3 regions of the Chryseolinea soli genome follow, and region 3 is predicted to be linked to each of the others. Evidence: riboswitches for the same ligand, from Rfam matches in the RefSeq annotation. Region 3 holds a riboswitch; each other region holds the start of a gene.
What was found. A riboswitch is a leader RNA that binds a small molecule or an ion and turns the genes downstream of it on or off. The one in region 3 is predicted to bind S-adenosylmethionine.
Positions count from the first base shown of each region.

Region 1 (2,271 bases), 1.5 Mb from region 3:
CATCGGCCGCAAAATTGATGTCTTCGAAAAATATTCCCCACATGGTGGGCTCAATTTTCGAGAGTGGTTGATCGACTTTTACATTCAGTACCGTCTGTGCTTGCAGGGATAAAAATGAAAAGCCTGATAAAAACAGAAATGCCGATAGCCGGAGGAGCGCCTGGGATCGTCTCATATCATTTTTTTTTAGCGTATGAATCTTTTGAATACGATCTCGAATTTAAAAATACATTTGATAAAATGTATCATTTACACTTATTTATTTACAAATGTTCAGGATAGGGTGTCAATGGAGCGTGTTGGCTCGGAACTCATGTTGAATCGCCTCACCTTCGCTAAAGCTTCGGCGAGCAAAGAAAAGGCCCTCCTACGCTAAAGCTTCGGCGGGCAAGCAAAAGTTTCTTTCTGCGTTGACTTTGCTTGCCCGCCGAGATTTAGCATAGGAAGGTGAAAATTGAAGAATAGAACATGGACATTCGGGTGATCGCCTCGCCGTCACCGGTATCAACATCCATAAGAAAGAGTTGGAAACTTCAGCCGGGCTAGATCACGGCTTGTTGCTCGGCATACACTTCATCGCGAAGTGCTTTGTAGTGATTTTCGAAGGCGATCACTTTCTTCAACACGGCTTTGAATTGAATTTCTTTTTGAAGCAATGCGTGGATATGGGCCAGGAAAGTATTCAACGTGTCAAGTTGTGCGGCTTCAAGATCGATCTCGAAAGATCTTTCATCGCGGTTAAACACAAACTTCAGCTCCTTGGAGCGGTTGAATTCTATCAACCCCTTGATCAAAATAAAGTGGGCGGCAAACGCTTCTTTCACCTGAAAGGCCAGGCTCACCCGGTCGTTGTACCCAAAGGCGGTCGAGGGAATATAAAAACCATTCTCTTCGAAAACGAAATTCAGGTTTGTTGAAACGGCTTCAACACGTTTAGCAGGAGCAAAAGAAACTTCTGCTGTGGAGATATACAAAGATTGTTCGGATGACAATACCGATGCGGTCTGTGACATGGTCGTAAGATTTTTTTGTTGTTGTGAATCGATTGAATAAAGCGGAGGTGGACTGGCCGTCAACAACAGCAACAACACGTTTGTGAGAGGAAGGAGAGATTTTGAATGTTTTTCATGGCTTTTGTACTTATTTATATTCCCTAATCATTTAGGCAGAATTTAGCACCTTTTCCCCGGTGATGAGGCGAGGTTGCAATAGGTTCAACGAGTCTGCTCTCTCCCCTATTCTTTATAAATATGAAACAAATGTAGGCTATAAATCTATTAAGTCAATAGAGTTTGTGGAATTATTTAAAAATTATTTTTCCGCGTCCCAAAAGGGCTATTTATCAGTATGTTACAAAAACGAACGCGCTTTAAAAACCTGGAAAGCAGTCGACTTTTTTGTTGGGCTTACGATTTTGAGGGCTTCGCTTCCTTCGCGGTCTTTGGCTTTTTCTTGATGGGGAACTCAAATCCAAAACGCACATTCAGCACATCGGCATAGGGACTTTTGTGATGGGGATCGAAAAGGCGCACCATGATCAAGGCTGTGCCCTTCACATTTTTGATGAAGCGATATTCCTTCTTCATCCCCGTGAACACACCCCACACCCACTCGCGGCTGCCCGCATCGGGAATGGCAACGCGTGTCAGGGGCGGCACAAAGGTGTTCATGGTCTCCACTTCGAGGCGGGGAGAAAATCCTTTCCAGAGTTTGAACTCGCCATAGACGCGCGGACCATATACGCGGGCGGAGTGATCGAAGTAATTTCGTTTGGTGTTGTAGGCAACCCGTTGGTTCCACCCCGCGCCGGCCGTGATACGACCGGTGAAGCGGTAGCCTGCATACGGATTGAAATCTACCATCAAGTCCTCACCCTTCTTTTGCATTTGCATGGCAATGCCGGGGAGCACGCGCTCATACCAGGGTTTGCCACGCATTTCGTTCGGGCGCTTTTTGGGAATGTCGCTGAGGCTGTTCAGGCTGCCGTATTTCTGTTTGTATTTGGACACCATATCCATGGCCTCCTGGAGTTGCTTCTCCTTGCCGGCGAAATGGTTCACGGCTACCTGTTTCACTTTGGTAACGGCCTCTTCTTTCATGGCGTCGGGGTCGCCGGCCTTGCCTGCCATATCTTTGTATTGGTCGAGTGCCTTCGTTTGTCCTTCGAGATCTTTTATACCCGACAGCTCTGCGGCCTTTGTCTCGGCGGTCTTCGACAATTCCGCGGTGTTGCTCAAGTCGCCGCCGGCCACAGCCTTTACTTCCTTCAAT
Region 1 covers NZ_CP032382.1:7,820,671-7,822,941, forward strand. Annotated here, with positions in the region: gene D4L85_RS32580 (alpha-L-arabinofuranosidase C-terminal domain-containing protein) at 1-175, opposite strand, end outside; gene D4L85_RS34595 (hypothetical protein) at 543-1,013, opposite strand; SAM riboswitch class I at 1,142-1,251, opposite strand; gene D4L85_RS32590 (hypothetical protein) at 1,407-2,271, opposite strand, start outside.
Region 1: another riboswitch for S-adenosylmethionine. It lies ahead of D4L85_RS34595 (hypothetical protein); the one in region 3 lies ahead of D4L85_RS04555 (phytanoyl-CoA dioxygenase family protein).

Region 2 (2,271 bases), 3.8 Mb from region 3:
GAAGACCGAAAACCGCAAGCGCGGCAAGAGCACGATCGACCGGAAAAACCCCGGCAAGATGAGAAAGCGCTAGTTAAAGGCGCTATTTAGAATTCGATCTTTTTCTGAGAGACATTTTTCTCATAGAGATACATCATGATGCCATCCTTCAAACCCACTTCGGGAACGAGAATAGACGATGCATTGGCCCACTCCATCACTTGAATGTAGATGCGGCTGGCGGGAATGATCACATCGGCGCGGTCGGGGTTCATCTGCAGTTTGTAGATGCGTTCCTCCAATGAAAAACCCTCGATCATGTCACGGATGTCTTTTACTTTTTGACGCGAGATGGTTTTGCCGGGCTTCATCTTGGCCAACTCGAAGATCTTGCTGATGTTACCCCCCGTACCTACGGCAGTCACCTTGCCAAACGATTTCTTGATGTGCTCCTTCACCCAGTGCTCCATGTCTTCCCACATCACCGGCGAGTCGTTGCGTTCCAGCACGCGCACCGAACCGATCTTGAACGAACGGGTCTTGATCTTTTTGCCTTTCACATAGAGGTTCAACTCCGTGCTACCACCGCCCACATCGATGTGCAGATACGTCTTCTCGGTGAGGAACGAATGTATGGCGCGGTTGATGAGCTCGGCCTCGCGGTTCCCGTCGATGATGTGGATCATCACGCCCAACTCGTTGGCCACCTGGTGCACAAGCTCAGCGCCATTCTCCGATTCGCGCATGGCCGACGTCGCACAAAACATATAATCGTCCACTTCGTATAAGTCCACCAGCAGCTTGAAGGCCGTCATCAGCTTCTTGAACTTGCCAATGCTCTTGTCGCTGATACGGCCGGTAGTGAACACGTCGTGACCAAGACGGAGCGGGAAGCGCACATACTCCAGCTTCTTGAAAAGCAGGGTGGGGGAACTGTCCAATACCGTGGATACCTGAAAACGGATGGCGTTGGAACCAATGTCGATGGCTGCTAGTTTCATTATCAGCTCAAAATTAAGCTATTGGCTTTTTATTTTAAGCACTTATTGTTTTTCTTTGCACTGCTTATCCAGAAAGACTGAGGGAACGGGCCCGAAGAAGTCTTAGCATCCTATTCCGAAATCGAAACCGGAATGTTGTGCTAAATCCCATTCCATCCGCCAGCTGGCAGATGGGAAAAGATAAGTAAACCCACTCCACGGGCTCTCTGGATAGCACAACAAACTATGAAGGAGGGCTTTATGAACATCGAAGACATTCTGAAAGAACGCATCATGGTCCTGGATGGCGCCATGGGCACCATGATCCAACGACACAAGCTGGAGGAGAAAGACTTTCGCAACGAACAGCTCAAGGATCACCCGCATCCCCTCAAGGGCAACAACGATTTGCTCAGCATCACGCGTCCCGACATCATCAAAGACATTCACCGCCAGTATTTTGAAGCGGGCTCCGATATCGTCGAAACCAATACCTTCGGCAGCACGTGGGTGGCCCAGGCTGACTATCACCTGGAATTCCTGGTCTATGAGATCAACTACCAGTCGGCCCGCATTGCCAAGGAAGTGGCGGTGGAGTTCACGCAAAAAGAACCACACAAGCCGCGCTTTGTGGCCGGCTCCATGGGCCCCACCACCAAGCTGGCGTCTATGTCGCCCGATGTGAACAACCCCGGCTACCGCGCCATCACCTTCGACCAACTGGCCGCTGCCTTCAAGGAACAAGCCAAAGGATTGATGGATGGCGGCGTGGACCTGTTGTTGCTGGAGACCATAACCGACACCCTCAACGTGAAGGCTGCGTTGTTTGCCATCCAGGAACTATTTGAAGAGATGGGCCGTAAGATCCCCGTCATGGTCTCCGGCACCATCACCGATGCCAGCGGCAGGATATTGTCGGGCCAAACGGCCGATGCTTTCCTCATCTCGGTATCGCACGTGCCCTTGCTCAGCATCGGGCTAAACTGCGCCATGGGGGCGGCCGCCTTGCGTCCTTACCTGCAGGTTTTGGATGAGAAAGCTCCTTTCTTCGTCAGCGCATATCCCAACGCAGGTCTGCCAAACGAGTTCGGGCACTATGACCAAACGCCCGAGGAGATGGCCGCCGAAGTGGAAGAATACCTCAAAGAAGGATTGGTGAACATCGTAGGCGGCTGCTGTGGCTCCACACCGGATCACATCCGCAGCATCGCCACCATCGCCGCGCGCTATACACCACGGAAAAAGGAAAGCCTGAAAGAGGCCAGCTAACCGGAAGATTTGATCAACAGAGATAGAACAATACGAATCCTTA
Region 2 covers NZ_CP032382.1:4,880,636-4,882,906, forward strand. Annotated here, with positions in the region: gene D4L85_RS20670 (outer membrane beta-barrel protein) at 1-73, shown strand, start outside; gene D4L85_RS20675 (Ppx/GppA phosphatase family protein) at 87-980, opposite strand; SAM riboswitch class I at 1,042-1,167, shown strand; partial or broken gene metH (methionine synthase) at 1,206-2,271, shown strand, end outside.
Region 2: another riboswitch for S-adenosylmethionine. It lies ahead of metH (methionine synthase); the one in region 3 lies ahead of D4L85_RS04555 (phytanoyl-CoA dioxygenase family protein).

Region 3 (2,271 bases):
ACGTATTCTTTCTTTACGCATACACAACTGATCCGTTCGCTGGGGTGGCTGGAGCACATTCTTATTACGCCCTCGCATCACCGGGTGCACCACGCTTCCAATGAAAAATACCTGAATAAAAACTACGGCGACCTGTTTGTGTTTTGGGACAAACTGTTTGGCACCTTTCAAAAAGAAGAAGAGCAGCCGGTTTATGGCCTCACGCATCCCCTGAAGAGCTATAGTTTTATCTGGCAACACTTTCATTATTTTTTAGAGATCCTCTACGCGACAAAACAAGTAAGCGGCATCGGCAACAAACTGAGGATCGTTTTCGGCAGGCCCGAAGTGTTGGACCAAAATATCAGGCCTTTGTTGGAGGAACGTTTCATCCCAGACCGGCGCCAGGCCAATGCGTTGGTGCGGTTTAAGGTGTACCTGGTCATTCAGTTGGGGTTGGCGGTAGCGGTGCTTTTCCTGATCACGCTGTTCTATCAACAGACGCAACCGTTGGAAAAAGTGGTGGGTGCGTTTTTTATTTTGATCACACTGGTCAACTGCGGGGCATTGCTGGAGCAACGCCGGTGGATCTATTACCTGGAATACCTGCGCATGCTGGTGTTGGTGACGTATGTGTCTTATTTAATAGAGCGCCCGGAACTTTTGTCTGGCGTGCTGGTGGTCAGCCTGGCAATGTTGTGGCCGATGCAGAAGTGGTATCTGCGCCTGGTGTATGGACAGGGTTGAAAAAAATAATCTGGAAATAAAGAAACCTTCATAAGACTTGCATCGTTTTGTATTTTAGATTAGGTTTGTCTATCGATTTGGTAGAGATTAAAACAAACCAAGTCGATCATTTATAAAGAAGAGGGGAGAGAACAGGCTCTGTGAACCTCTAGCAACTTTCTGAAAGGAATAAGTGCTACATCCTGCCCGAAAACAATATGGGTATATAAAATGAAGAACATGAACACAACACAACTTTCGCACAACGTGCATCCTCATCCTTCAGCATCGTCATCTTCCATGCAACGCACGTATTGTTCCTGCTGTTGTTGCTGAGCCATCTTCCGGAATTTCCCTTTTTCTTTTTTGAAATGGCCGCCGGGTAGATCGCGGCGCTGGATTCCGACGTCTTAATTCCATCATCAACCTTTTTAAAACACTGTCGCCATGAAACGCGCCCTATTCGTGTATCCTTATCGATGCTAAGCATACCAGGCTTCTCATCTGTTCATAAATACAAACTCAATTCATCCGTCTAAGTTTTTAACCACCAAAATTCGAAATCATCATGTCAACGTATAAAAAATTCACATTTCAGGGCGCACTTACGCAAGAGCAAATTAAATTCTTCCAGGAGAACGGCTTTATTCATTTTGAAAACTATGCTTCACAGGACACCGTGCAGGAGATCATTCGCTCCACGGAAGAAGTGCAGCGGCAGTGGGTGGCCGGCGGCGTGGAGAAGGTGAATGGCATACCGATCAAATATGGCGTGGACGAGAATGGAAAGAAAATCGTGCAGCGTTTTGCCTTCACCAATCAACACAGTGAAGCCGTGCGCCGGTTTGCCGCGCATCCCAACCTGGAAGCCTTAAAGGCCCTCATGCCCAAGGGCGCGCGCCTGGGCTTGGAGGAAAAAGACGGTGTGGTGTTCAATCACTATGTGAACACGGAAGGCAGCAACTTCTTCCACATGGGCTGGCACACCGACAGCGCCCGCGACATTTTCTACGGCAAGAAAGTGGCCCCCATGCTGAACATCGGTTTCTATCTCGATGACTCCACCGCGCAAAAAGGTGGCCTGCGCATTCTGCCCGGCACACACAAACAAGGCCTGTGGGACTTGTTGTTCCGCAAAAAATATTTCGTGAACAACTACGCCGACGAAAAGGAAGTGCTGGTGGAGGCCAAAGCCGGCGACCTCGTCATCCACGACGGAAGAATATGGCACCGCGTGGCACCCTCGCCGGTGACCGGTGAAGCAAGCCGCCGTCGCGTGATGTATATCCCGATGATCGTCGGAAAATATCAACCCAAAACCGAGAAGAGCTCGACGCCTTTGTATTTGCACCTGCTTCCGTTTGTGAGCACGAAAAAACATAAGAAACTGATCCCTGCTTTTCGCAAAGCAGCCTGATGATAGGGCGTTGCCGGTGGCAACATGGGCAACGCTCACTTTTTACTAAAGTTTGTTTTAGAAATAATCAGAGACAAAGAATGTCAGTCGGTATAAAACCAAATCAAAATAGGAGTCACCGTGTCAAGGGCTTGATCCTGACACCCTGT
Region 3 covers NZ_CP032382.1:1,099,890-1,102,160, reverse strand. Annotated here, with positions in the region: gene D4L85_RS04560 (sterol desaturase family protein) at 1-726, shown strand, start outside; SAM riboswitch class I at 834-938, shown strand; gene D4L85_RS04555 (phytanoyl-CoA dioxygenase family protein) at 1,274-2,122, shown strand.